Regions from separate parts of the Bacillus sp. H1a genome, predicted to be linked through region 3. Evidence: riboswitches for the same ligand, from Rfam matches in the RefSeq annotation. Region 3 holds a riboswitch; each other region holds the start of a gene.

Region 1 (10,267 bases), on a different contig from region 3:
GTCATTCCATACACACCAAGCTCTTGAAAAGTTTTTAAATCTGCTTGAATTCCAGCGCCGCCTCCGCTATCAGATCCTGCAATCGTTAAAGCTTTATTTACTTTCATCTCACTCATCCTTTTCTATCCAAAATAGCGATGATAAATTGTTTTTGCTTCACTTATATCTTTCGTTCCATGCACAAGTACACGGCCATCTTTGAAGGCAACTAATCTCTTTTCTCCAACAGAAAATGATAATAAATATGGATTTACATTCAAATCATTCACGCGATCATTCAGCAATTCTTTATATTGTTCAAAATCCATTTCTTCTTTATGAGGTGGTCTAATTTGAACTGTATTTCTCCCGCATAAAACTGCTGTTTTTGAAGTGTTTTCTTTATTTAAATACGGATATAATGCATCCTCACCACATGAAGGACAATTATGTTTCCGAAGCTTTTGCACATTCATACATGAATATTCATTTTTCCATACATCAAACGACACAAGCCCATTTCGAAGTGATTCATAATCTTCTACTAACAGTTTTAGTGTTTCTGTTACTTGATGAGAAACGACAAGAGATACAGCAGGTGATATAATCCCCGCTGTATCACATGTCGCCCCGCCAAGCGGAATCGATTGTAATAAACAAGATAAACATGGCGTTTTATCAGGAAGAATTGTGTAAGAAAGACCGTAACTACCTACACACGCTCCGTAAATCCACGGAATAGAATATTTTTGCGATATATCATTCACAATAAAACGTGTTTCAAAATTATCAGTTGCATCAATTATTACATCAACATTTGTAACGAGTTCTTCTAATTCTTCAGCCGTTACATCTTGAACGAGAGCTTCGACTCTTACTTCACTATTAATCTCTTCTAGACGTTTTTTTGCCGCTATAGCCTTCGGAAGATTATTCTCTACATCACGCTCCGCGTACAATTGCTGCCTTTGTAAATTACTCCAATCCACATAATCGCGGTCAACAATTGTCACCTTACCAACACCAGCCCTTACAAACATCTCTGCATTTGCACTACCTAGTGCGCCCGCACCGATAATAAGTACATGCTTTTCTCCTATCTTTTGTTGTCCCTCTTCTCCAATTGGAGAATATAGCTCTTGGCGAGAATATCGATTATTCAACTACGCTCATTCCTTCTAAAGGGCTACTTGCTGTTGCACAACGCTTACGTGCAATACGACCCGCTTCAAAGCCTAAGCGCCCTGCCTCAATACCTAACTTCATTGCCTGTGCCATCTTAATAGGGTCTTTTGCTCCCGATACAGCCGTATTCAATAGCACACCATCTGCCCCTAATTCCATTGCAAATGCTGCATCAGCTGGGCTACCAATACCAGCGTCAACGATAACTGGCACTGTTGCTTGTTCAATAATGAAACTTAAATTTAATGGATTTACAATACCAAGCCCTGAACCAATTGGTGATGCTCCTGGCATAACCCCGTGTACACCAAGTTCTTGTAATTTACGCGCTAATACAACATCATCAGATGTGTATGGAAGAACGATAAATCCTTCTTCCAATAACATTTCAGATGCCTTCAATGTTTCTACCGGATCAGGTAATAACGTTTTATCATCACCAATAACTTCTACTTTTACCATGTCACAAAGTCCAGAAGCTTTTGCTAATTTTGCAATTCGAACAGCTTCTTCAGCATTTTTTGCTCCCGCTGTATTTGGTAGTAACGTATATTTTTTCACATCAAGTTTCTCTAATAGATTAGGTTGCTTCGCATCAAATATATCCATACGACGTACTGCGAATGTTAAAATTTCAGCTTCAGAAACGTCAATTGCCTTTTGCTGCACATCAAAATCAGAGAATTTCCCTGTTCCTAATAAAAGTCTAGAATGAAATGAAAATGGTCCAATGTTTAACATAATCAACCGCCTCCTACGAAAGTTACAATCTCAATTTGGTCTCCATCAAAAACAGATGTATCCTTATGATCATCTTTTTGTAAAATATCTTTATTACGCTCTACTACAACGATTCTTTTATCTAATTCTAAATGTGTAAGTAACTCAGCTACTGTTTTTACACTCGCTGGTATTTCAATTTGCTTACCATTAATTTTTAAATTCAAACTTCCATCCCCTTTCTAAACCGATTTAGGAAGCAATGAATCTAGCAAATGATTTTCTCGCTTTCCTTCTATTAAATCAGCCATATACTGACCGGAAACAGGACTTAATAAAATACCGTTTCGATAATGCCCAGTACAAGCATATAAACCTTTTATTTCTTCATGCTCTCCCATATAAGGAGCTCCATGATTAGACTGCGGTCTTAACCCAGCCCACGTACTTTCCCACTCTGCTTCTTTTAAAGCAGGCAATATCGTGTAAGCACGCTCTAATATAGAAGTTATGCTTTCTGGCTGCACAGCTTTATTAAACGTATGAGGATTCATCGTTGCCCCAATTACATAACGGCCACCGCGCTTTGGCGTAATATAAAACCGCTCTTGGAAAATAGGAGCTTTCAAGAGAGGCTTCCTGCTTCTTACTGCAACAACTTCTCCTTTAACTGGATATGTACCCCAATCACTATGGAAATAATGTAGTAATTTCGTACTCCATGAACCTCCAGCGATAACGACTTTTTCACATGTGATTACACCTTCGCTTGTAACAATTCCAGTCACCGTATTGTTTTCAATTTGAATATCAAACACTTCTGTCTGTTCATATATGTCAGCTCCAGAAAATGCCGCGGAATGTGCGAATGCTTTCGTCAGCTCTGGTGCAATAACATGACCGTCTTTTGGGTAATATACCGCCCCTATAATTGACTCGGAAAGAAATGGTTCTTTTTCCCGCAAATGCTCCCCTGTTAGAAAGTAGGAATCTTCGCCTGTTTTCTGTTGCCAATCCATAATATGAAGAATTCTTTCCTTCTCATCTTCATTTTGGGCAATGCGATAAATTCCCTTTTCTTCATACCCAATATCGATGCCTGTTTTTTCACGTAAAACTTCTGCAAGTTGTGGAAATATAGCACGGCTTTCTCTAGCAAGCTCAAACAACGGATCATATTCATCCCATTCTGCCTGAACACCGAGCAAACCAGCTGCTGCTTTCGAAGCTTCAGATGCGATTCCTTGCTTCTCTACAATCGCTACTTTATGCCCTCTTTCCGCTAGAAAGTGTGCAATTGAACTGCCAATTACACCTCCGCCAATAATCGCTACATCATACTTCTTACACATGTTTTCCCGCCCACTTTCTTATTGATTCCTTATAAGATTTCGCCTTGCTATACGGATTACTACTGCTTATAATCCCAGACATAACAGCAATGCCACTTACACCATTTGCAAGAACATCGTTTGTATTTTCAGGAGTGATTCCACCAATTGCGGTGATTGGTATTGATAAACACCTTGCCATATGAGCAATTTCTTCTAATCCTCTTGCTGGCACACCCTTTTTACAAGCCGTTGGAAATACATGACCGTAAACGAGCGAATCCGCTCCATTTTTAAATGCCACTATCGCTTCATCTAAAGAATGTACTGAATAACCAACATGCAAATAAGAAAACTTTTCTTTCACTAACTTTACATCTGCGCTTCGATACCCTAGCTGAACACGTGGAATATTTAATAGAATAGCAATATCAATTCGATCATTTATCACTATTTTGGATGCTGGAAAGCCTTTCTCCAAAAGGCTTTCCACACCGTAATACAATTCCTTCGTATTTTTCTCACGCTCACGAATATGCAAATAATCAATCTCACTCTCAATTTGTATCCCTACATTCACTACCTCTTCGAATGGCATTTGACCATTTGAGATTACATGGAGCTCATTTTTCATATGCATTCGCCTACTTTAAAATGTTTTCGAATAGTTCATCGGCTGGAACAACCTCTTTCGTCATCCCTTTTTCTTTCAACCATTTATTTTGCTGCTCCCATGACTCTTTTGAATCTGATAAGAATGGTTCATCTTTCGTTTCCATCTTCTCTAATAAAATTTTCATACTTTCTTTTTCAACTTCTGGTACAAGTGGGAAGTTTTCTTTTTCTTGATGATTTAATAAAATATTTAGTGCTTCATCCGGATTTTTCTTCATGAAATCATAGCCTTTTTTCGCACCACGTAAAAAGGCTTGCAACGCTTCCTTATCCTTTTTCAAAGTTTTATCACCTGTTACAAATACAAGCTCATGATAATTCGGCACCCCGTAGTCAGCTGGATTAAAGTAAGCTGGTTCATGACCTTCATGACGCATAACAGGAACCTCATGGTTAATGTATGCCCCTGTTACAGCATCTACTTTTTTCGTAATTAACGCTGGTACTAAATCGAATCCAACATCGACTACTTTCACTGTATCTGGATTACCACCATCTTCTTTTACCATCGTTTTTAAATACGCTTCACTTAAAGGTGTTCCAGAATATCCAACTGTTTTTCCTTCTAAGTCTTTAGGTGACTGAATACCTGCTGATTTCAGCGATACAACATGATTTAACGGCGAACGTACGACAGCTCCAATTGATTTCACTGGAATGTTTTCATTTGCTCTTGCAATCACAACATCTGGCTGATAATACAAACCAACTGTCACTTTTCCAGCAGCTGCTAATGTTAATGGATCAGTCGGATTAGAAGGGAATTTAATATTCACCTTTACTCCTTCTTCTTTAAAGTATCCTTTTTCAATTGCGGCATAAATAAAGCTATGTACCGCATTCGGATACCAATCCAGCATTACTGTTATTTCTTTCTCTTTTTTACTCTTATCTGATGCTGAATTACTAGAACATCCTGTAATCATTGCAACTAATAATGTAAACACAAAGATGCGTTTTAATAATTTCATGAATGTTTCCTCCAACTAATGAATTTCCTTTCTAATATCGAAACAAGTATGACGAAGAAAATAGCTAATAATGATAACAATACAATTGGTGCAAATACCCCCGCTCCGTCTAACTGCGTCATCATTCTTTTACTGAAATATCCAAGCCCAGCTTGCGCACCGAGCCATTCTCCAATCGCTGCCCCAATAACGCTAAGTGGTACCGCAATTTTTAACGCTGAGAAAAAGTAAGGAAGAGCAGATGGCAACTTTAGCTTTAGAAAAACATCTTTTTTCGTTGCACCATACGTAACTAAAAGCTCTTCCCATTCTCTTTTCGTACTGCGAAGTCCATCATACGTATTGACCGCAATTGGGAAAAATGTAATTAAAACTGTGACAACAACCTTACTCCAAATGGTATATCCGAACCATAAAACAAATAGCGGCGCAAGCGCTGTAATCGGAATTGTTTGCGAGGCAACTAATAATGGATAAAATGCTCTTTCCATCCACGTACTCGCATTCATTAACATTGCTAGCCCTACGCCCAAGACGATAGAAATAACAACACCTATTAAAACGACATACAACGTTGCAGGTAAATGAACCGTAAATAATATATCTTTCAGCGCCCATATCTTCATTACAATTGCAGAAGGTGATGGCAAAATGTACATCTCATCTACAATTCTTGCTCCTACTTCCCAAGCAATAAGTAAAATTCCACTTAATGTGAGGGCAGGTAATAGCTCCTTCAAACGATTCATCATACAAGTACCTGCCTTTGTAACATACTAAGAAGCTCATCCTTAAGCGCTAACACTTCAGGCTTATGTAAATCTTTTCTTGTTCTGTTACGTTCAAGCGGCACAATTCGCTCAGTTAAAGTAGCTATCGGCTGCTGCTCTACAACAAAAATACGATTAGAAAGAAAAAGGGCTTCTTCAACGTCATGTGTAATAAATAAAATTGTTTTTTCCCACTCTTGCCATTGTTCAAACAACCATTCCTGCAAAGATGCCTTCGTTAAAGCATCCAACGCGCTAAACGGTTCATCTAACAATAATATCTCTCCGCCTGTTAATAAAGTTCGGATAAAAGATACGCGCTGTCTCATACCACCAGATAAATCTTTCGGATATTTTTTCTCGTACCCTTGTAAACCAAATTTATGTAACAGTTCCTTTGCCTTTACCTGTGCTTCTTTCTTCTGCACACCTTGGCACTCTAACGGTAAAGCAGCATTCTCAATAACTGTTCTCCATGGCAAAAGCATATCTTTTTGAGGCATATACCCTACAGGATGCCTCTTTGTTTCCATAAGCTCTATTTGTCCGCTGCTCGCCTCTTCTAAACCTGTAATAAGGCGAAATAAAGTACTTTTCCCACAGCCACTTGGTCCAATAATGCTCACAAACTCTTTTTCTTGTATATTGGCATTTAGTCCCTCTATGATTGGTTTTTCATCATAATGAAAGGAAACATTACGAAACTGTAGTATGTTCTTGCTCCTCAAATCCCCACATCTCCTTACGATAAGCCATATCCCAGAATAAATATTCAAATCGGCTGGAATATAAGAAAATCTCCTCTAATCGATCTAGCTCTTTCTCTGACTTCCCAACTGCCATTTCATTTAATAAATCTATTAACCAAATACAAAGGTTACCGTATTCTTCAGAACTATATCCTTGAATCCACTCCCCAAAGAACTCATGATCTCTTGCTCCAGGAATATCATTTAAACGCTTTCCAATCTCCCAATAGCTCCACATACATGGAAGTAAAGCTGCTATTAATTCTGCAAGTGTGCCATTTTGAGATACAGACATCATATAATTTGTATAAGCTAAATTTTTAGCAGATGGTTTTGCCGATTCCATCTCCTGGGCAGAAATCCCAAGTCTTTTTGCATATTGTTTATGAATCGTCATTTCACCATTTAAAATACCATCTATTTGCTCTGCAAATTTCGCCATAACTTGTGGATTCGTTGCCTTTACAACACCAATTGCATATAGTTTTGCATAATCCAACAAGTATAAATAATCTTGAATAATATAATACTGGAATTTATCTTTTTCTAAAGTGCTATCCCCCATACCTACTACAAACGGATGATTATGACTTTTCTCCCATACAGGCTGCACCGTCTCAAATAATCTTTCACAAAATTTCATTTATATTTCCCCTTCCTGTATATCTGTTTATCCCAATAAAAAAGCCACTTCTTTATATAAGAAGTGGCCACAGCAAATAAAAATATATTTTATTCGTTGTTCCACTTCCCTTCGCTAGTATTACCTAGATCAGGTCTGTAAGGGTTAAGGATTATTCCTCTCTCAGCACGAAAAGCACCCCTAGTGGTGTTAATATAAAATTTTCAAATAAAAAAGCCCCGTTTCTATACGCAAAGAAACGGGGACTCATTGTTAATGTCCGAATTGCTTCCCTACGCTAGCATAATCTAGATCAGGTAATGAAAAGGATCAAAGGCTTACGGCCCTCCTCTCAGCTGGCAACACCAGCTCTCCTAGCAAACTATAAAATTATCACTGTCAGTATAACATTGTCATAAGTCATCATCAACTATTTTAATTTTCTTAATTGCGCATTAAATCTTAACATGTTAAACAAATATAAATGCAGCTCCACAAATGATATATATATACGAATCTCTCTTCTAACATTATTTATATTGATTTCATATTACATTTATGTGAATAAGACCAATATATTGTATCTTTATACTATAATAAAATTACAACTATACAACTAGAGGAGGTCTTTATTACATGAATATGAAAGCTACAGCTTTAACAGCAACTACTATCGCAATTGCTTCGTTACTTCCTTATATGGGAGAATCCGATATACAAACAGCTGCTGCTAAGCAATCATCTAAAGCAAAAACGGGGTATGTAAAAATTGACAACGTTGCACTACATCAAAATAGCCATGCAGACAGTGCAATAATTGATAACATTCGATTTAATAGCCCAGTTACTATTCTTGAGACAGCTCAAGATTGGTATAAAGTATCCGTTAACAACAAAACAGGCTATATGAAAAAAGATGCAATTCTATTCAAAAAAAATGTTCAACAAAAGTATCAATATATCGTAAATGCAAACGCATTAAACGTTCGTTCTGAACCTAATACAGAATCTTCTATTCTAGATATATTGCCAAATGGTCAATTCATTACAATTCAAGGTGAACAAGGAGATTGGTACAAAATATTACATAACGGCCAAATTGGTTACGTACAAAAAACATTTGTATCTAATGGATCCACACCTCTAGTAAAAGGTATAACTGTACAAGGTTCTCCTTCTTATACTGTTGCAACACCCAAATTAAATGTGCGTAGCTCTGCTAGCACAAATAGTGCAGCAATCGGTTCTCTGCAAAATGGTACACAAATACAGGTAGTAGAAACAGTAGGAACTTGGTATAAAATTCGTTTTGGCACAGGATACGGATATGTGGCAAAACAATATGTAGTGCAAAATCAAGCGCAAGCTAAAACAACCGCTTCACCTTCATCAATTCCAGCAGTTTTCAAATTCCCTACCCAAGGGAAAATCAGCTCAACATTTGATATGCGCTGGGAACAAATGCATTATGGTATAGATATTGCAGCACAAGGCAACGTCTCTATTCAAGCTGCTGCTGCAGGTAAAGTTGTGAAATCTTATTATTCGGCTAGCTACGGCAATGTCGTGTTCATCGCCCATCAAATAAATGAGAAATTATATACAACAGTTTATGCTCACATGAAAGATCGTACTGTACAAGCTGGTGATCAAGTACAAACCGGACAATTACTAGGTCATATGGGAAATACAGGATATTCATACGGACAACATCTCCATTTTGAATTACATAATGGGGAATGGAATTTTGAAAAAACAAATGCAGTGAACCCACTGCCATATTTAGTTAGGTAAATTGTATGCCACGCAATATACCTCTCTTTATTGAATACCTGGCTTTTTTAGGTTTAATCTGTTGTTTAATCATTTATAATACGAACACTGTATTTTTGTCTATTATCATTGCTTTTGTTGCTTTAGAAATTATGATGGAATCATTCCAAGTTCAACTGAAACAAAAAATTGCCCATATTTATAATGCAATTTTTCTTTTGAGCGCTCTTATAACAAATATAGTTAGTAATGGTTTTTATTTATCTACCGCATTTCCTGTATTCTTTATGGCTGTTTTATTATTCATAGCTAGATACGTTAATGCTCCTAAAAACCAAAAACACGAACAAGAAGCTTAGAAAGAGGAGACACTGTGTACCAATCTTTCAAAGATGACCCAATGAAATATATATTGAATTTATATGAAAAAACGAATACTTTTTTTGGTATACAAGGCAGTTATACTGCTCAATTTTTTCTTTATGGAATGTTATTTCTTGTCTTAATTACTTTCTCCTTGTTTTACTAACAAAAAAGGATCTCACATAAAATTTGAGATCCTTTTTAATTTATATTAATTTTTGATATGTAAAGTCCTCTTTATCCACAAGCATATTTTTCATAAATAAAACTAAGATTATATTTTTTCTCTAAGCTCATTCTTTGTTCATCATCACACCAATAGAAAAGAATATCATGAATCGTTGCATAACGTTTATTTTTAAGAAATAGTTTAAAGAATGATGGCAAACAATCATGTAATTGTATAAATATATAATTGCGTAGTATTTCTTCTTTATATTCAATGCCCTTACAAATATACAGTAATTCTTCACAATAATATGCATGCTGCGGAACTTGAATCATTTCGAAAAATGGTACATAAGAAAGTAACTTTCCAATAAAATGATCGTATCGATCCATTAACCCTATCGTCATATGTTCCATCATTTCTTTCATCACATACAAATAATCGTCTACGTGCGTTGTCTTTAGTGGATCTAACCGATCAGAAATTTGAGACAGTACAGCTTTTTGACAAGCTATAACAGCTTGACTAGGCCCATAATATGATAGGAAATCTGTGCATTTACGATACTTGCGCAGTAAATCATTTGTATATAAATCATACACAAAAGTATTACAATATATTGCTAGACCCATCATATCACTATTTAGCTGTTCTTTTGATAGAGTCTTAGCTTGCTTACACATATAAAAAAACGTAAACTCCAATACTTCCTTATGAGATAATAAATGTCTACACTGCATTATACATTTCTCACTAAATTTAACTCTCTCCCAAATCCCTACATCTCCATTATCCAATTCACCAATACGATGTTTAATGATTAAATAGTTTAGAGCAACCGCTTGCGTCAAAAGATCCCATGTTTCATATTCCAATGAAGTTTGGACAAATTCGTCTAACCCTTGATCAATCATAAATGTATATGCTTCTTTATACCAACCAATCTCTTGGCATAAGCGA
Region 2 (10,267 bases), on a different contig from region 3:
CTATACAGAATACAATAACTAGTGAAGTCATTTCCTTCAATCCTCCAGCTAGTGAAGTTCCAATTAACATAGCACCCATAAACAGTGGTAAAATTGTCCCATTTACTCTTCCAATCATATTTTCTGGTACAAGTTGAATCATAAGCGTCCCGACCACAATATTTACACAGGCTAAACAAATTCCTGTGCCAAATCGCATCAAACTAGTAATCCAAAACGATGTAGACAGTCCTTCTACTAAAAATGATATCGCTAATATACTCATGCCGAATACAAACATTTTTTTCGGATTTACTTTTGAAGTAAAAACTGCTGCAACAATACCACCGATTAACATACCTATTCCGTCAGCTGCAGCTAAATATTGAACTGCTTCCTTTTCCATGCCTAAACGTTCGATCACAAGGAATACTTCTAATGGATTCGTTAATCCAACTGCTAAACCAATAATTGTGAAAGTGATCGTAATCATACGTAAATTTTTCGTATGAAGAACGTATTTCCATCCTTCTTTTATATCATTTTTTAATGAACCTCTCACCGCTTGCTCTTGTTCAACCCATTTTGGTAATAGCGAAAGAACAATAGCCGATAACAAAAATAAAATGATCAAGCTATATAGTGACGTAAATAAGCCAAGTTGTGTATACACAATTGAACCTACAACTGGTCCAAAAATCATAAATAATGACTGTAATGTTTGGTTAAATGCAATAGCACTTGCTACCTGTTCTTCCTTTACATAGCGCTTAAATATACGTGAAGATGACGGCTGAGAGAACTGACCTACAATTGCGGAAACGAGTGTTGCAAAAAATATTGCCTGCCAGTAATCAATCTTTAACAACAAAACAATTCCTATAATAGACAGTACACTTAACACATCTCCAGCGACCATTGTTCTTTTCGGGTTCCAGCGATCTGCTAGCGCACCACCAATAAACGAGAAAATAAAAATAGGTGCATATTCCATAACTGATAATAGCGACACTGACATTGGATCATTATTCGTTCGCTCCATTATGAAATACAAAAGAGCCATATTTCTGATCCAAATTGCAAATTGCTGTAAAATATCAGATGCCATAACGAGCATAAATGCTCGATTTTTAAATAACGCTTTCATTTTCACTCCTCCTTTTATAAACCGACCGTTCGGTCTAATTTGTTTTATAAGAAAAGCTGCTGATTTATTATTCAGCTGCCATCCCTTTTAACAATACATCTATTGCCCTTTTATAAATTCGTTTTAATTCGTTATTATCAAGCTCGTAGTAGAGCACTCCCAGCCCCGATAATAAGCCGTTTACAATATACATAAGATCACGAGTGTTATCTTCACGGAACTCTCCAGACTGTATACCTGTTTCAATTAATTTCTCAAAAATACCATATGATTCTCTAGTTAAAGCTAGCATTTCATCTAAAATCTCTTTGCTTACAACTTGACTCATAGAAAATTCCTCTATTGCATTAGAAATAGGTTGCTGTATATCCTCTACATGATATTCTGCGAAGCCATATAATTTCTCAGTACTAGTAATATACAACTTCTCTTTTTCATTCCATTTCTCAAGCCAATCATACGTATGCTGTTTCACTACAAATAAAAATAATTCTTCTTTACTTTTAAAGTGATAATAAATACTTCCCTTACTTCGCCCTGTAATCTCACAAATATCTTCCATAGATGTAGCTGCATAGCCTTTTTGTGAAAACAGACTCTCTGCTTTATATGCAATTTCTTTCTTTATCTCTTCTGCGCTTTTTCTCATTCTCACACCTCTTTAAACCGACCGTTCAGTCTAATAATAACAAATGAAAAACCTCTATCGCAAGAGGCTATATTCCTTATTTACGAAAACGTATTTTCAAACCAAACTCGAATCATGTGTATTGTTCCAAATTTAAACCCCAGTTTAACAAGAAATACGCCTCCAGCAACTAATAAAAATAATGCTACTTTCCCTTTGTTTTTCACTTTCGGTTCCCTTTTCATTTCCATTCCCCTTATAACATGTTTATAAAGTGAAACTTTAATCAAACGTTTGTTTAACTGTTTTTTATGTGTATGTAATTCCACTAATCAAACGTTTGTTTAAAAAGAAATACGCCCGTATAAGGCGTATTTCTCATCAATCACCACCGCCGCCTCCATCGCAGCTACCTCCACTATCTCCGCCAAAAGATCCTCCGCAATCATGTGAATGACCGCCATCATGTGAACTATTACTATCAGATCCAGCAAAGAAAAATGATGGTGATGAGGTGTTAGAAATATTATGTGCATTACTTTTTTTAGTAAGGTTTACTCTTCGATTATTTGATTTAACTGATGCTGCAATCATCCAAACTAAAACACAAAATAGCAACGCTGCAATAACAAACCCCATATAAAAACCTCCCTTATTTTTCTAACAATTGAAGTACTCTCTCTATATTTTCAAGTGAAATAAAGCGCGATTCACGAAGAATCTCCTTCCCCTCATGAAATAATAGAACTGTCGGCCCTGTAAATACTAAATATCGACCCGCAATCTCTTGCATGTCTTGTAGTAAAACCTCTACTTTCTTTACATAATCATAACCCTCTAATACATAATTTACTTTCCTTAACATAACATCACAAACACCACAATTTTCCGTTTTTATAAACAGAAGTACTAACTGCTGTTCTTCAATATATGTCGCTAATTCTTCTACCGTTTGAAAATGATTCATCTTATCCCTCTTAACGTAATTTGCGAAATACTTTATCTTGATACATACGAAATGCTGAATTGTCTTTAATTTTTCTCTTTTCCATTAACTGCTGAAAACGCAAAGTTTTTACTGTTAGTTCTTCTTGTAATTTTATTCTCTCAACCTCATCATAACAGCAAGCGATTAAATCCTCTATTTTTAATATATCTTTTTGCAATTCCATTTCTGGTGGAATCATACCCGCATTTTTCAATATTTTATAACTCATTCTTAATTCTGGAGGTACCATTGAAAGGTCTTCTAATTGTAGTGGTTTTCCTTTTCCCGGAATATTATTGAGATCTCGATTCCGTATTGCTTGACGAATTTTTTCTTCAGCAATATTCAAAAACACATCCACACTATTCCCTCCTTTACATATTTTTACTATTATTTTACATGAAATTTCAGTTTTCTGCTACATTACGCAATAGCAAAGACACACAAGTTTTGGATTCTAAAATTAGTAGTAAAACAAATAATCGTTATGTAATTACTAATGTAGGGTGGAGTGGCGAAATTCCTCCGGGTGGATTCGTTACAATCAGAGGCGCAGGAACAGGAAATCCTGCTGAACTTTTAAATGCAGTCATTAGTGAAAACTAAACGTAACCTTATTTAATTATTTCAATAAGGTTTGGATTTAGGTTTTAACGTTAATTCCTAAATTCAAACTTTTAATTTTATAAAAAGTAAAAAATAAACATTCTAATAATCTATTATATTTATATTTAGTTTCTAATATGAAGTTTGTATGAAGCTCAGCTGAATTTTACATGAATTTCCTTTAATTACTATTGTCTTCCCATACTAATCACATTATCCTTTACATATAGGAATAATTTTTATTCCACTTCAAACTATCTATATATATACAAAGAAAGATAGTGGCCTATTAGGGAAAGGCATCTAGTATTATTATAAATATAATCGCAGAAAAAGCACGCTTATAAGCGCACCATAAGAGTGCTTCTTCATACAATTCTCATGTAAGAATTCTCGAAAATCATGTTAATTACAAAGAAAAGGCATTAGCTCATAAAAGCTAATGCCTTTTCTTTGTGATTATTTTTAAACGTTCCATTCTTCAATATTCCATACTTTTGTTATCCACGCTTTATAGAAAGAGGGCTCATGTGAAACAATTAAAACCGTACCTTTATATTGTTTTAACGCTTCCTGCAAAGCCATCTTAGTCTCTGTATCCAAATGGTTAGTTGGTTCATCTAAAATTAAAACATTGCTTTGAGTTACGATAAGTTCGCATAATCGTACTTTCGTTTGTTCCCCTCCACTTAATAAATGGATAGGTTTTAAAACATGATCTTCTTTCAATCCGCACTTTGCTAATGCTTGTCGGATTTCTTTTCTTGTCATATCTGGTCTCCCTGCCCATACTCTTTCTAGTGCAGTTATTTCTGAAGCGAATTCCTCTTGTGCAAAATAAGCTGGTTTTACCCGTTCACCAATAAAAACTGAACCGCTTAACGGCTTTATTTGTCCTAGTAATGTTTTTAACACTGTTGTTTTTCCAACCCCATTATGACCAACAATTGCAATCTTTTCCCCTTTTTTTACTTGAAAATCCAATTCTGGAAATAACGGTTCACCATAACCAATTTTCAGTTTCTCTACCTGTAATATACGACTCACTGGCTCAGTATAAACATTAAAATCAAAACGCGCACGAGGTACATCGTTAACCTTTTCCACCTTTTGCATTTTCTCTAATACCTTCTCACGACTTTTTGCTTGTTTCGCTTTTCGAATTTTATTTTTTTGAATAAAGGTTTCTAAATGTGCAATTTCTTTTTGTTGTTTCGCATACGCCGCTTGTAATTGTTTCCTTTGTAATTGATAACTTTGCAAAAAGGCTTCATAATCTCCTACATAGCGCTTAACCTTTCGTTCTTCTAGATGATAAATGACATTCGTAATATTGTTCAAAAATGCCTCGTCGTGCGAAATGATAATATAAGCTTTTTCATACATTTTTAAATACGATTGCAACCATTCTATATGCGCTGTATCTAAATAGTTAGTTGGCTCATCTAATAATAAAACATCCGCTTTTTCTAAAAGGAGTTTTCCAAGTAATAACTTTGTCCGCTGACCACCACTTAACTTTGAAACATCCTTTTCCATCCCTATTTCAAACAAGCCTAAACCGGTTGCTACTTCTTCAATTTCTGTACGAATTTGATAGAAATTAGAACCTTCAAGTATCGTTTGTAGCTCGCCATACTTTACTAATAGTTTCCCTATCTCTTCCGTTATAGCCATCTCTTCTGTAATTTTTAACATTTCACATTCAATCGCATACAAACTAGAAAATGCACTTTGCAAGTATTCTTCAATTGTTATACCTTCTTGTAAATCCATATGTTGCTGTAAAAAGCCAACCTTCACATGTGGAAACCATTCAATTTTCCCATCATCATGTATAAGTTCTCCTGTTAACAGGCGTAACAATGTTGATTTTCCAATTCCATTTTTCCCTACTAACCCAACATGTTCGCCCTTTAATAATCGAAAACATGCATTATATAAAATAGTTTTCTCACCATATGAATGGCTTACATTTTCTACTGTTAATATACTCATTTTATCTCTCTCCTCTACTTATAGTTCATAAGCTAAATAGAGAGAACAACAGCATAAAGACTTATTTAGTTGTACATATAAAAATGGGTAAGGTGAATACACCTTACCCATTACAATTTATTATCGTAAAAAAGGATTAAGGTTCTTTACCTGCTGTCTTCAATTTAGCTTAATCTTTAAAAATGGGCAGACTTCTCCCATATCAAGCTAAAACCATTTGAAGAACAGTCAATAAAGTCATTTTATCCTTTCACTCCTTTTACATTTGTTATATTACGAGTATAAACTACTCTGTTATATTCTATTCGCTATTTTTCCTTTTGTTCCTTCTTATTCATTTCATGTTCTGCAAAAAAGCCTCTTAACAGTAATTATACTAAAACTGTTAAGAGGCTTTTTCTATTTTTTCATATAAGGAGCCAATACTCTTAAAATTTCTTCCTTATCTTTCTTTAACTCCAGAGATGTTAACATATCCATTGTTCGCGGTCGAGGTAATTTCACTTGTACCTCTCCAACAATTGATGCCGGTCTTTGAGATAAAATAAATACGCGATCAGAAAGCAAAATTGCCTCATCTAAGTCATGTGTAACCATAACAATTGTCTGCTTTTCTTGATGCCAAGAATTTAAAAGCCAACTGTGTACTTCCATTTTTGTAAATGCATCTAATTTTCCAAAAGGCTCATCGAGTAGCATAATTGGCTTTTCACATAAATATGTGCGAAGGAAACTAATTCTTTGACGCATTCCACCTGATAGCTCATCTGGGTAATGATTTGCATATTCATCTAGCTCAAACTGCTTTAATGCTTCCATTCCTTCTGTCAGCCTTTGTTTTTTAGGCTTCCCTTCGATTTCTAATGGAAGAACTATATTTTGCAAAGCAGATCGCCACGGTAGTAATAAATCTTGTTGTGGCATATAACTAACAACATCTTGTTTTTTTACATAGTTCTCGTTATAAAACACTTCTCCGCTCGTTGGTTGTTCAACACTCGCAATCATATTTAATAATGTGCTTTTTCCACAACCACTTGGGCCCACAAAGGAGACAAACTCTCCCTCTTGTATGGAAGCACTAATATTTGCTAATACATTCTTTCCATCGAAAGCTTTTACAATATCTTTTATTTGTAATCCACTCATTTTTCACTTGGAAGGAATTCATTTGTAAAAGCATCTTTTACATCAATTTTCTTTTTAATAACTTTGTTGTCATATAAGAAATTCATGTAATTCGTCCAAATCTCTTCCTTCTGTACTCCCCACGCTTTTGCATCATCTTGATACTTTGTACTTAACCACTTTTGACTTTCTTGTACTAATTCTTTATTCACATCTGGAACAGCCTTAATTAAAATATCAGCAGCTTCTTTCGGTTCTTTAATTGCAAAATTATAACCTTCCGTCGTTGCAGTCATAAACTTTTTCACAAAATCTTTATCTTGCTTCGTATGTTTTTCACTTGTAATAATGACAGGACTATAGAAATCGAGTGCTGGATCTAAGTCTTTTACCATAATTGTATTTAACTCTTTTCCTTGACGCTTCGCTTCAATTCCATCCCATCCATAATAAATCCATTCAAAGTCTGCATCACGACCGATTGATTTAAAGAAATCTGTTTGTCCAAGAATAATTTTTTCAACTTTATTAAAATCAGCTTGATGTTTATCCATAATTGTCTTTAACGTCGCTTCTTCTGCTGGTCCTCCCCAGCCACCATAACGTTTACCTTCAAAATCTTTCGCTGAAGCAATATTATCTTTCTTTAACGATGCAAAAGCAGATGTATTATGTTGAATAATTGCACCGACCGACACAACAGGAATACCTTCAACGCGAGCCAATGTTACATTTTCTTGTGCACTTATCGCAAAATCAGCTTTTCCTGAAGCTATCATTTGTTCGGCCGTAACATTATCACCTGGTTGAATGATTTCTACATCTAACCCTTGTTTTTTATAATAATCTTTAGTCTTCGCCACATATAAACCAGTATGGTTTGTATTTGGGAACCAATCTAAAACGACTTTCACTTTCTTTTCTTTGCTTGTGCTCTCTTCTTTCTTCGCCGCATTACATCCGGCAACACCAACTGCTAATAATGCAGCTAACATAATTTTTAAACCTTTTTTCATTTTCTGCCGCCCTTTCTGTATATCCATGGTGCTGTTATTCTTGCCATAAATTCAACAATAAAGTACAGGAATAATGTCACCATGACGATAATCGCTGCAACACCAAATACTCGAGCAGTTAAAAAGGATTTTGTAGCTCTCGTAAGCATAACCCCCAACCCTTCACTTGCACCGAGCCATTCTCCGATAATTGCCCCCATTACGCTATATGTAACTGCAATTTTTAAACCTGAGAAAAAGTATGGGAGCACTGCTGGCAACTTTACTTTCTGGTAAACTTGCCATTTCGTCGCCTTCATTGTTTGTAACAGTTTCAGCATATTTTTATCTACCGTTTGGAAACCTTCTAAAATGCTAAGGGCAATTGGGAAGAAACAAACAAGAATAACAACCATTACTTTTGGCAACATTCCGTACCCAAACCAAATAATAAATAATGGAGCGAGCACAACGATTGGAATTGTTTGCGAAATAACTAGCAACGGATTCATTAAAATCCGAAATAACGGGATAACATCCATAATGATAGCAATACTCGTCCCAAGTATAATTGCAAAAAACAACCCAATTATTACTTCCTGTAACGTTTGCACTGTATTCGGTAATAGTAAATCTTTCATTCCAATTAACTCTTGCACAATTGCTGATGGCTTCGGTAAAATCCACGGCTCAATTTTAAATAATGAAACAGATCCTTCCCACATAGCAATGAGAAGGATAAGCCAAATTGTTGTAATTATTTTAGATCGCTTCTGGTTTTGCATATTCATCACGGTACTTCCAAACCTTTTCGTCAATCGTTACGCCCGTACTTGGACGATAGTGAATTTTAATAGAAGTGATAACTTCTTCTGCTCCAGCATCGACGCAAGCTTGTTGCGCACGTTTAATGACGTCAAGAAGTACATCTAATTCTCCTTCCAACGTTGTTTCCATTGCCCCTACTTCATAACGAACTCCCGACTGTTGTACAACTTCAATTGCTTTATCAACAACGGAATACACATCTTTGTTCTTCGCTTGTGGTACTACTGAAAATGAAATTGTAACTTGTTGTGACATAATAAAATCCCCCTTACAAAATATGTTTCCAAAAAAAAGAAAAGGCTTTCCTACCATGTAGGAAAGCCTTGTATACAAGTTATTCTATAATAACTTATGCTACATCACTTTAAAGTAACTCCCTACGCTGGCATTATCCAGATCAGGTTGAGGGTCGATGTATACTTACATCCTCTCAGCCAATTGGCTCCCCGGTTCTTAATTCGTTTTCATTGTAGCATGATTTATTTTATTGAACAAACAAAAGCATGTATAATCATTTCATTTAACTTTTGAATTCCCCAATTAACTCTTGTAACTCCTGTGAAAGCCAGCTTAAAGAACTAGCTAATTCAGCAATATCTTGTACAGACATTTCCTGTTCTTTCATACTTTCTTCAATATTACTACTACTATTCGCATACGTATTTGCGATAAGTGATAGTTCATTTACAACACGAACAATATTTTGGCTATTTTGCAATATATCACTTGAATTGCTAGAAACAACTCTAACTTGATTTGTAACAGATTGTGCTGACCTTGAAATTTGTTCAAAGAAAGCACCACTACTTTGAACAAGTTTAATTCCTGATTCTACTTCTTTTGAAGCTTTTTGCATTGAAACAACAGCTTCTTCCGTTTCAGCTTGTGTTTCCCCTATTAATTTCGCTATATCTTTTGCTGATGCTTCCGTCTGCTCTGCTAATTTACGCACTTCATCAGCAACAACGGCAAATCCCCTTCCGGTTTCCTCAGCACGTGAATCCTCAATAGAAGCATTTAAAGCTAGCGAATTAGTTTGATTTGAAATACCTGTAATTACAGTTACAATATCACTAATTTCTTTTGATCTTGTTTCCAAAGAATAAATGATAGAAGATAAATCTTGTACTGCATTTTGTATTATGTTCATTTGATTAATCGTCTGTTCAATAACACCATTTCCTTTTACTGAATGGTGCTCCATACCTTCAGACTCTTTCGCCATTTGTTTTACAGCATTCGTTATCTCTTCCATCTTATCTTCCATTTCATATACAATACCTAAATACTGTGGTACTGCAGTTTCTTGTGACTGAGCGCCAGCTCTTAACTCAACCATAGAACTTACGATCTCTTGAACTGCCATGCTATTCTCTTTCGTACTCACTGACAATTCTTGTGAAGATGAGGAAACCTGTTCTGCTGTCTGCTTCACTTTATCTATAATTCCTTTAAACTTCTCGATGGTATTATTAAAATACGCATTAATAATACCAATATCATCTGGTCTCTCCTCTAATTTAATACTTAAATCACCTTCACCGACTTTGCGCAATCCTTCACGTAAATCTCGCAATGGAGCAAGTGCGTTACGTACAATTAAGAATTGAATAACAGTTGCAATTAAAACAGAAATACAAATAAACATTAAACCTTGTATAATGAATTTTTCCTTTGTACTAGGAACAATAGAGGCATCTACATCGGCTGCAACAATTGCCACAATATTATCTTCTCCATCTTTAATTGGCTCTAATATCGTTACCCATGATCCTAATTCGTCTTCATATACTTCTGTCATGTTTGCTTTTTTCGTGCTCATTACTTTATCATATGCTTTCATCCAACGATCTGGTTGTTTATAATAGTCTCCCGGCTTTACTTCAACAACATTTGCTAAACCTGTAGACAAACCGACGATTTGTAACTCACCTTTTTCATTTTTTTTCGCTCCAACAACATACGTTTGT
Region 3 (10,267 bases):
CATTCATCTTTTGCTCTGCATTTTGTTTTTCTTCAAGAGCACGACGCGCAAGATCTAAGTTGCTAGCTTGAACAGCCATATGTGCTTGCTCTTCACGTTTTTTCACAAGTGCTTCTTGCTCTTCAAATAATAACTTGAACTTTTTCTCAAGTGCGATTTGAGCAGCTACACTTTTCTCAGCTTCTTGTACATCCGCTTGCATATCACGTAAATATTGATCCGTCATCTTAACTGGATCTTCAGCTTTTTCAATTAATGAATACACATTTGACATTGTTAAATCTCGTAATCGTTTAAATACAGACATCCAAATTCCTCCTATGATATACCTCATATTTCAAATTCACTACTTAGAAAAATTAAAAATCTCCCTTTACAGTAAGAATATTCATTTTTACAACCTATGTGTTTATTATAACAAAACTAAGATGTCCTTACATGTTATTTCCAAAATACATCCAATATAATATGACATTCTAGATAGAATATTGTATTCCTACTATATTCTTATTATTTCTTTTCTCGAAATTAACTTATTTTTACGTACTTTCATTAAATTACATCATTGTAATGTTACTGTAAGCTAACTCGATAGTTGCATCTCCATATTTCTTATAGACTAATACCATAAGCAACGGAATAACAAAAAAGCTTCTCATAATTTCAGGACTAATACAGAAACTGCATTTACTATAAAACATATAAAAGGAGAAATCATCATGAAAAAATTAGTAGGAATCGGGTTAGCGGCAGCAATTTCATTCGGAGCATTATCAGGTTGTTCTTTATTAGGAGAAAAAGCGAACGGCTTTGTATTGTACGGAACAGAAGAACAAGTTCAGCAAATTGCGGATAAAAATAAAAAAGAAGTAAAAGAAAAAGATATGTATAAAATGAAACTTACAACACTTGAAGATAAAAAGGTTCTTGTAATGGATAAGAAAACAGGGGAAGAACTTATTAAGAAAGAACTCCTTAAAAAAGTCGATAAAAATGACGACACAAAAGCAATTGATAAATTACCAGCTGTAACAGCAGAGCAAGGCGTACTATTTGCAAAAGAGAAGGTAGAAAATGCTACACTTGATGGGGCAAAATTAAAATATGAAGGTAACACAATTATCGGAAGTGGCCGCGCATATGCAGACATGTTCGCAATTGTTGACGATGCAACTTACGGGAATGTAAAAGGTGAAGAGAAATCTGTAGGCGTACTAAAATTCGATAAAGATCCTAGTAAAGAATTCCCTGGAAAAAATGGTGTAGAAGGAGCTCAACTTGTTACAATTAAAAAGTAAATAAAAAAGCTTTGCGAAATTCGCAAAGCTTTTTCTATTTATGAGCAATTTGCTCCATATCTGGACTACAAGTTTGCGACTGACATGACTTATTTAAAGAACATGCTGCGCATTTTCCTTTTTTACTTCTCTTTGCAAAATTAACTAACGTATATGCTGCATAACCAAAAATGATAGCTCCAATTATAATATTGACCATCATTGTAATACATCTCCTTCTAGAATCCGAGTAAGGATCCAACTTGGTATATAATGAGCGTTAATACATAAGCAACAACAAGTGGATAAACGACAGAGAAAATTGTCCATTTCACCGATCCTGTTTCACGTCTAATAACAGCTACTGTCGCTAAGCACGGAACATATAATAAAACAAAGAACATAAATGCGTACGCTGATAACGCTGTATAATGTGCCCCCATTACATTTCCTAGCACATCTTCTTTAACCGCATAAATAATCGCCATTGTTGAAACGACAACTTCTTTCGCTAAAAATCCTGTTAAAAGGGATGCCCCAGCTTGCCACGTTCCAAAGCCGAGCGGTGCAAATAGTGGAGCGATAAAACCACCAATCATCGCTAAGAAACTGTCTCCCATATCAACACCGAATCCTGATGGGCCTGCATAGTTTAATAACCAAATGACAACAGAACCACCGAAGATAAATGTACCTGCTTTACGAACAAATCCTTTACCTTTCTCCCACGTGCTCAGCCATAGTGTTTTCGCTTGTGGCACACGGTAAGGAGGTAGTTCAATTACAAAAATAGATTTTTCCGCTTTTAAAATAGTAAGGGACATAATTTTTGTAACGAGTAACGCAAGAACAATACCTGCAACATATAAAGAAAACACAACAGTCGCCTGACTATGAGGGAAGAACACTCCCGCAAATAATGCATATACAGGTAAACGTGCTGAACAAGACATAAATGGTGTTACTAAAATTGTAAGTAAACGTTCTTTCTCCTGTTCAATCGTTCTCGCTGCCATAATACCTGGAACGTTACATCCGAAGCCGATAATCATCGGGATAAATGCTTTTCCGTTTAAGCCGAAAAACTCCATAATTCTATCCATAACAACTGCAATTCGCGCCATATATCCTGAGTCTTCTAATAATGAAATGAAGAAGAATAGTGCAAAGATTTGTGGAACGAATACTAATACCGCACCAACACCGGCAATAATACCTTCTGTAACGAGCGCTTGAATAAAATCAGAAGCCCCAACACTTGCGAGACCAGCTGTAACCCAATCAGTAAGTTGCCCGCCAAAAAATCCATCAAGCATATCAGATAAAGGTGTACCAATCCACGTAAACGTAACTTGAAAAATAAAAAACATAACTGCTAAAAAGATTGGAAGTCCTAAAATTTTATGTGTAATTAACTTATCGATTGTTTCCGAAAAAGGAATTTTTCCTTCTTTCTCATGCTGAATGACATTTGTTTTTAACTTTTCAATATACGCTTCACGAGTTTTGTAAATATGCTCCTCCAACGTACAATCAAGTTTTCCTTCTAAACGAGATCGAATGGCTATAAGTTCCTTATAAATTGGTAATGCTTTCATTTCTTTTTCTACTACTTCGTTATTGCTTAAAAATTGAAGGGCTAACCATCTTGGATGCTCATAATTCGCTGTCTCTAAAAGAGCGATTACCTCTCCGATTCCTTCATCCATTTGTACACCATATGAAATAACGAATGGCTTTTTCTCTTTTTGTTTCTCTTCATGAAGAGTAGCAAGTAATTCTTCACAGCCTTTTCCGCTTCTTGCAACGACAGGAACGACTGTTACACCTAATATTTCTGATAATCGTTTTACATCAATAACAATTCCTCTTTGCTTTGCCACATCAATCATATTTAAACCAATTGAAACTGGCTTACCAAATTCAAGTAATTGTAATGTTAAATGCATATTTCGCTCAAATTGCGAAGAATCCACTATATTTAACATATGATGAAATTCGTCTGTTAGTAGAAAGTTCGTAACGACACCTTCATCACGTGAAACTGGATTTAAATCATAAACGCCTGGTAAATCAATTAATGTTCCTTGCTTACCTTTTAATTTACCAACCTTCTTTTCTACTGTTACACCGCTCCAGTTCCCTACATATTCATAAGAACCAGTGAGCGCATTAAATAATGATGTTTTCCCTGTATTCGGATTCCCTAGCAAAGCAACCTTATTCACGCTAATTCCACCTTTATCATTTTCGCGTCACAATGACGAATACTAATTAGCTGTCCACGACACTCCAATGTACAAGGACCTTTAAACATCGCCTTCTGTTTCAGGCGAAGTTCGCTTCCTTCCGCGAGACCGAAAGCAGCCAGTCTTCTCTTTAGTAAATTATCTAGCGACTGAATACTTTGTACTAACACTTTCTCACCAATTTTTATATCTACTAAGCTCATAACCTTCCCCCTCAGAAGAGAATGATAATTATTTTCAAGAAAATTATATCATACTCTATTTCATTTGGACTATATCTTTTTGCTTCATATTTATTAACATTTCAATACAATTATATTTCAATTATTGTCATACAAGGTTCATTTGCCATTCTCATCCATTTCGCTTACAATAAACAATAGCAAATAAAGAATCTCGTTATCACAGGGGGAGCCTTGCCGCTGAGAGGGAACACTTCGTTCCGACCCTTCGAACCTGTTAGTTAATGCTAACGCAGGGATTGTGCAAACGTCCGAAATACATACCTCTTTTTTATTTACGTATTTCGTATCCTCCTATGATAATGTTCTTTTTTGTGTAACTTGGATTTAGGGGGAGACAACATGCGTAACACCAATTTACAAGCGATGATCGAATCTGCAATTCTTGCAGCCTTCGCCTTGGTTATCGATATTTTACCATTATCAATTAAACTTCCAACAGGCGGTTCCATTTCATTTGCTATGATTCCTATTTTTATTATCGCATACCGCTGGGGCTTCAAAATGGCTTTCTTAGGAGGCTTAATTTGGGGATTATTACAAATTGTCGTAGGGGATGCAATTATCGTCACACCAATTCAAGTAATCATTGAATACTTTGTTGCTTTCGCATTCGTTGGATTTGCTGGAATCTTTTATAAACAAATTCAACAAACTTTAATCAACGGTGAAAGAAAGAAAACCATTTCCTATATTATCCTTGCTACTTTTATCGGTAGTTTAGCTCGCTACTTCTGCCACTTTATTGCCGGTATCATTTTCTGGGGACAATATGCACCAAAAGGACAATCAGCTTTCTTATATTCTTTAATATTTAACGGTAGCACAATGATTGGGTCATTTATTTTATGTACAGTTTTACTTATATTTTTATTTATCACTTCACCACGCTTATTCAAAAGCATTGGTGCTTATCAAATGAATTCACAAAAAAAGGGCGCTTAATTAGCGCTCTTTTTTTATCAAAGCTCTCAATGAGTAATATCAATAATAAATACAATAAATGCACAAAAGAAAATAAATACCATCACACCTAGTAAATTGCTATTCACGGCTAATCTACTCCTTACATAACCTCTTTTTCTAACCCGATTATATCGCTTAAAAATAAAGATTAAGTAAAGATAATATGAAATTAAATTAAAAAAGCGTAGATTGTATCATCTACGCTTTTTTCGGTAAATAGAAGTAAAATAACACACCATCTTCTGTATTCTTTGCCCCATATTCAGCATCGTGCAATTCTAAAATATTTTTAGAAATGGCCAGCCCAAGCCCCGTTCCACCTTGTGAACGCTGGCGAGCTGCATCCACTCTATAAAAACGATCCCAAATTTTATCTAATTGTTCTTCTTCAATGCGGGCACCTTTATTTTCAATACACACTTTTATACGATCTTTCCCGTCTATTGTAGAAATAATGATATCCTCTTTATTTGGTGTATAACGTATTGCATTCGTAATGAAGTTCACGATGACTTGTTCAATCCGACTTTGATTTGCAATTACTTCAATTGGACATACATTTTTATGAACACGAAGCTCTTTTTTCTCTATCTCTACAGAAAGCTGTTCGCATATGTCTTCAATTATCGTATCAATATAAAATGAATCCTTTTTCATTCTATACGTGCCTGACTCAAATTTAGCTAACTCAAGCATATCCAAAATTAAAGTATCCATTTTGTCTACTTCTCTCTCCATCGCCTGAAAATAATACTCTTTCTTATGTTCAGCTACCCCATCTTTTAAAATAGAAATACAGCTTTTCATAATACTTAACGGTGTTTTTAATTCATGTGAAACACCTGAAATAAATTCTTTTCTCGTATTTTCTAATTTTCTTTCCTTCTCAATATCTTGTTCAAGCTGTCCAATATGAGAATGGAGTTTATTAGATAGTACATTAATATTCTTCGATAAATCACCAATTTCATCTTTTGAAGTAATCGGAATTTTTTCTGTAAAATCTAAATGCGCTATTTTTTTCGTTGTATCATTTATTTTTAGTAACGGTTTTGCAATTTGTTTTGAGTAATAGAACGAAGCTAGAAATATAAGAACGACTACAAACGCAATAATGTAAATGTAATAATCTTGCACCATTTGTACAGCCTCATCGACTGGTTGCAAAGATGCCATTGCATATATATATGTCACTGATCCGTCTTTATCTGTTATTGGTTTAATTAATAATTTATATTTTATATCATTTTTTTCATAGTCCATTGTTTGTGTTTCATACTGTATTTGATCGCTTTCTTTTAGTAATAACTCTGTTTGAAACTCTTTTATGCTATCTAAGAATAAACTATTTTTATAAATTGGATTTACAGGTCCTTTTACATCGGGTAACTGTACTTTCGTAACACGTCCTCCTATGTAAACATCTGATTCTTGGGCAGCTTGTTCCTGAACGGCCGGCTTCTTTTCCTTAACAAATTGTTCTTGAGCTGCTTTCTTTTTCTCCTCATTTAATTTACTTATTTTCTCCTTAAATGCCTTTTCTAGCGGTTTATTAGATCCGCTTAAATTCTGCTTACCTAACGCGAAAGAGAATGGAATAAAACTATCTTCTTTTTTTACTCCAGAAAAATAAATTTCTTGTCCTAAGAACTGATCTAATGCTTTATTATCAATCTCTTCTATATTAATGAGATTGTATAAGGGAAGCATGAATATTTGTTGTCCAAAACTCTTCTGTTGCTTACGGTCTATCGTTACCTCAAAATAATAATCATTTGAATGTTTTAAATTCCCATACTGGTCTAAAGTCGTAATCCACGTATTATTTTCTCTTAAAAAGTCTTGCTCCAGCTTCTGAATTCCTTCTGCACTTCCTGCATCATTTAAATAGTTATTTTTAAAGGAATCTAAGTTCACTTTAATATTTTCCACTTTTCGATTCGCATAATATTGTTTAAAAAATATCGTTTGCCCAATAAAAATCGTCGCTAAAATTAACATACATAACGCTGTTGTAAGAGTAAATAATTTTAGTACAATCCCTTTTCTCATACATTCCCCTCAAATTTATACCCGGTTCGTACTACAGTTATAATGTACTTTGCCTTCTCTCCTAATTTATTTCGCAAATTACGAATATGGCTATTAACAGTTCGATCATCGCCAGCAAATTCATATCCCCAAATTTTTGAAATTAATTGTTCTCTTGTTAGTACAATTCCTTGGTTTTTCATGAAATACACTAATATTTCAAACTCTGTATGTGTTAAACTAACGTCTGCCTCATCAACAGTAACAGTACGCGACGGAAAATGGACGTGAATGCCATGAATTGATAACGTATCATCTTCATTCTCTAAAGGTTTCTTTGATGCTTTTCTACTTTCTAATAATCGTTTCGCTCTTGCTAATAAAATAGGCGGGCTATACGGCTTCGTCACATAATCATCTGCTCCAAGTTCAAAACCAAGTAGCGTATCATCTTCATCAACACGTGCCGTCAGCATAATAATCGGAACTTGGGACGTCTTACGAATTCTTCGGCAAACAGACCATCCATCTAGTTCTGGTAACATAATATCGAGTATAACTAAATCAACCTCTTCTGCTTCAAATAAAACTAAAGCTTCTTTCCCATCTCTCGCTTCAAACACTATATATTGTTCACTCAAAAAATAATCTTTTAATATTTCACGTAAAATATCTTCATCTTCAACAATTAAAATGTTTTTTGACATAATCTATGTCTCCCCCTCTCATTTTAAGTAGCTAGCATGTATCACTCTATAATTTTATTTTGAATTGCTCGTAATTAACTTTGCCTCGATAATATATCGATCCGGTGCATCCCCTATATAATCAAATGGATAGCAAGTCGTCAGTGTCAAAGTCGGTTCTTCTTTTTTCACAATGACAGTGCGATCATCCGCATGTGTAATCCACTTCTTTTGAATTTCATATGTGTAAATTTTATTGTCATACTCCACCAAAAGACTGTCTTTCTCTTTCAGGTCTCCCAATTCTGTGAATACAGTATCCCTGTGCCCACTTAATACAGTATGTCCTCCACCAGATGGCGTTGTCGTTAAATCACTAACAAACATACCGACTCCTTTTTTTAAAGTTGCATCGCTTGCTCCCCAATATATAGAAAACTTCTTTTTTATTTTTGGAATATGCAACATGGCTACTTTTTCTCCTTCTTTATATTGTATTTGAGTAGAAGGCACTTGGGAAGTTACTGGTTTTTCATTAGAAAGCTGATTATCTTGTATATTTTTAAGGCTCTTTATTTCTTCTTTTGTTAATTCTTGAGCGGAGCTTTTTCCTTTATACCATTCCACCGCATAATATGATCCCATAAATAGCCCTATAGCCATTAATATAATACCGATATAATTGAGTAGCTTCATGTTTCATCCCTCCATGCAAAAAATGGTAGGGACATCCTACCATTTTTAATATATGAAATTATCCCATTCTTTATAGGCTAATATTTTATTTACGCTTTAACCTTATTGCGACGATTCAATCCAAATAATGTACCTATTGCGACAAGACAGGCGCTTAATGCCATCATTGCTACATTGCTTGATGCTGTGTTTGGTAATTTTTCACCTTGTACAACTGGCTTCGCTACTTCTTTTTTGGCTACATCATTTTTTTGTTGTGCTTTTATCGCTTCTTCTTTTTTGGCCATATCACTTTTTAACTGTTCTTGTGCTATTCTCTTTTTCTCTTCTTCACTCTTTTTCTCGGCTTTTATTGCTTCCTCTTTTTTAGCCATATCACTTTTTTCTTGTACTTGCGCCGCTTGCTTTTTCTCTGCATCATTTTTTTGCTGTGCCTTAATTGCTTCTTCCTTTTTAGCTACATCTGACTGCACTTGCGCTGCCTCTTCCTTTGTCAGTGTTCCAGTTGAAGCACTCGCTACCGAAGAATAACCTACTGTTAAAAGTGCCATTGCACAAATTGGTAATAGTCTCTTTTTCATCTTCATTCTCTCCTTATACTTTATTCACATCACTTCGCATCGGATGTATTACTAAAATAAATAACAGATGTAAATATGAGATGCAGATGAAATATATTTCATTTAAAGATTTCATTTCAGAAAAAGAAAAAAACACCGTAATATATACGATGTTTTTTTGGATGCGTGTCTCGATATTTATTTGTTACTTTCGCGTGATTTAGAAGTAGGAAGGGCCGGAGTGATAACTAATTGTCTCGGCTCAGTTTTCTTGAAGTGATTTTTGACGTTACACTTACGACGTTGAACGACCCATGCTTTAATAGGATTTGTTAAAATAATTTTTTGCCTTTCGTTAGGGGCCTCTTCTTCCGATTTACAACTATCGCTCCATTTACTCCATTTCATTGTAAATCTGGAAGAAGAATGATCGTCTTCTCGATCAAACATATGCAAAAAATCCATTTCTCCAGCTAGCATTACGGTGTTACTAGTCGCTAAAAAAGAAAAGGTCGTCCAACGTTTCTCCATGCCCTCCTACTCCTTTTTCACATATAGAGTGCCTAAAACTTAATTTACCTAAAATATGCTTGCCTTTTACCTTACACTTATAGTTTATCCAAAACACTACTATGCAACTATCGATTTGTCTTACAAATTACCTTACATTTTTGTAAGAAAAGAAAAAAACCTTCATTCTATATACGTGAAGGTTTCTCATTTCTTATCTATATGATCTTTCATATCATCCAATCCAGCTTCTTGCAGCTGCGACATCATACCGTGAGAAATTGCGCCTAATACCAAAGTCATTCCAATTAGTGAAATGCGAATCGCAGGTACATCAATTATGTAAGCCAACATACCAAGAACAATTGTTAAAAGTAATGCTTTTATAAACGTTACACTCGTATACTGTTTCTTTTTCATCATAATCACCCTTTATGGAAGCGTTTTCTTAATATAATCAGTATATCATATCATCTGATTATATTGTGGGTATTTCTGTAAAAAACTCTATTCTTCTTTGACTTTTTCCGTTCTATCCTTTACAGTCGAAATGTTCATAAGTTTTACATTGTAGGAGGATTCAAATGAATATTGAAATAAAAGACACTTTAATTTCTGAAGAACAATTACAAGAAAAAGTAAAAGAACTAGCTCTTCAAATCGAACGTGATTTTGAAGGAGAAGAAATCGTGGTAATCGCTGTATTAAAAGGATCTTTCGTATTCGCTGCTGATTTAATTCGTCACATTAAAAACGATGTAACAATCGACTTTATCTCTGCATCTAGCTACGGAAATCAAACAGAAACATCTGGAAAAGTAAAACTATTAAAAGATATCGATGTAAACATTACTGGAAAAAACGTAATTGTCGTAGAAGATATTATCGATTCTGGTTTAACACTTCACTTCTTAAAAGATCACTTCTTCATGCATAAACCAAAAGCATTGAAATTCTGTACGTTACTGGATAAGCCCGAGCGTCGTAAAGTGGATTTAAAAGCTGAATATGTTGGCTTCCAAATTCCAGACGAATTTATCGTTGGCTACG

What was found. Region 3 has a riboswitch for thiamine pyrophosphate ahead of thiT (energy-coupled thiamine transporter ThiT). Riboswitches for the same ligand answer to the same signal wherever they lie in the genome.
Region 1: another riboswitch for thiamine pyrophosphate. It lies ahead of tenA (thiaminase II); the one in region 3 lies ahead of thiT (energy-coupled thiamine transporter ThiT).
Region 2: another riboswitch for thiamine pyrophosphate. It lies ahead of U860_RS0124125 (MTH1187 family thiamine-binding protein); the one in region 3 lies ahead of thiT (energy-coupled thiamine transporter ThiT).

Annotation. Positions count from the first base shown of each region.
Region 1 covers NZ_AYMH01000047.1:2,256-12,522, reverse strand. Annotated here, with positions in the region: gene thiD (bifunctional hydroxymethylpyrimidine kinase/phosphomethylpyrimidine kinase) at 1-107, opposite strand, end outside; gene U860_RS0122090 (thiazole biosynthesis adenylyltransferase ThiF) at 123-1,142, opposite strand; gene thiG (thiazole synthase) at 1,135-1,905, opposite strand; gene thiS (sulfur carrier protein ThiS) at 1,908-2,111, opposite strand; gene thiO (glycine oxidase ThiO) at 2,127-3,236, opposite strand; gene tenI (thiazole tautomerase TenI) at 3,229-3,849, opposite strand; gene U860_RS0122065 (ABC transporter substrate-binding protein) at 3,860-4,861, opposite strand; gene U860_RS0122060 (ABC transporter permease) at 4,858-5,610, opposite strand; gene U860_RS0122055 (ABC transporter ATP-binding protein) at 5,610-6,359, opposite strand; gene tenA (thiaminase II) at 6,328-7,023, opposite strand; TPP riboswitch at 7,113-7,215, opposite strand; TPP riboswitch at 7,276-7,388, opposite strand; gene U860_RS0122045 (SH3 domain-containing protein) at 7,639-8,796, shown strand; gene U860_RS0122040 (hypothetical protein) at 8,802-9,134, shown strand; gene U860_RS0122030 (DUF3965 domain-containing protein) at 9,376-10,267, opposite strand, start outside.
Region 2 covers NZ_AYMH01000055.1:6,801-17,067, forward strand. Annotated here, with positions in the region: gene U860_RS0124070 (MFS transporter) at 1-1,126, opposite strand, end outside; gene U860_RS0124075 (TetR/AcrR family transcriptional regulator) at 1,194-1,775, opposite strand; gene U860_RS0124080 (hypothetical protein) at 1,856-1,999, opposite strand; gene U860_RS0124085 (hypothetical protein) at 2,136-2,393, opposite strand; gene U860_RS0124090 (thioredoxin family protein) at 2,407-2,721, opposite strand; gene U860_RS0124095 (DUF1992 domain-containing protein) at 2,732-3,103, opposite strand; gene U860_RS35690 (hypothetical protein) at 3,193-3,348, shown strand; gene U860_RS0124105 (ABC-F family ATP-binding cassette domain-containing protein) at 3,814-5,346, opposite strand; gene U860_RS0124110 (ABC transporter ATP-binding protein) at 5,746-6,495, opposite strand; gene U860_RS0124115 (ABC transporter substrate-binding protein) at 6,492-7,490, opposite strand; gene U860_RS0124120 (ABC transporter permease) at 7,487-8,260, opposite strand; gene U860_RS0124125 (MTH1187 family thiamine-binding protein) at 8,232-8,552, opposite strand; TPP riboswitch at 8,655-8,756, opposite strand; gene U860_RS0124130 (methyl-accepting chemotaxis protein) at 8,818-10,267, opposite strand, start outside.
Region 3 covers NZ_AYMH01000027.1:54,158-64,424, reverse strand. Annotated here, with positions in the region: gene U860_RS0113065 (PspA/IM30 family protein) at 1-307, opposite strand, end outside; gene U860_RS0113060 (lipoprotein BA_5634 family protein) at 720-1,298, shown strand; gene U860_RS0113055 (FeoB-associated Cys-rich membrane protein) at 1,333-1,500, opposite strand; gene feoB (ferrous iron transport protein B) at 1,517-3,505, opposite strand; gene U860_RS0113045 (FeoA family protein) at 3,502-3,729, opposite strand; TPP riboswitch at 3,924-4,025, shown strand; gene thiT (energy-coupled thiamine transporter ThiT) at 4,090-4,713, shown strand; gene U860_RS0113035 (HAMP domain-containing sensor histidine kinase) at 4,933-6,786, opposite strand; gene U860_RS0113030 (response regulator transcription factor) at 6,783-7,472, opposite strand; gene U860_RS0113025 (class D sortase) at 7,527-8,147, opposite strand; gene U860_RS0113020 (LPXTG cell wall anchor domain-containing protein) at 8,237-8,728, opposite strand; gene U860_RS0113015 (hypothetical protein) at 8,906-9,238, opposite strand; gene U860_RS0113010 (hypothetical protein) at 9,425-9,640, opposite strand; gene hpt (hypoxanthine phosphoribosyltransferase) at 9,802-10,267, shown strand, end outside.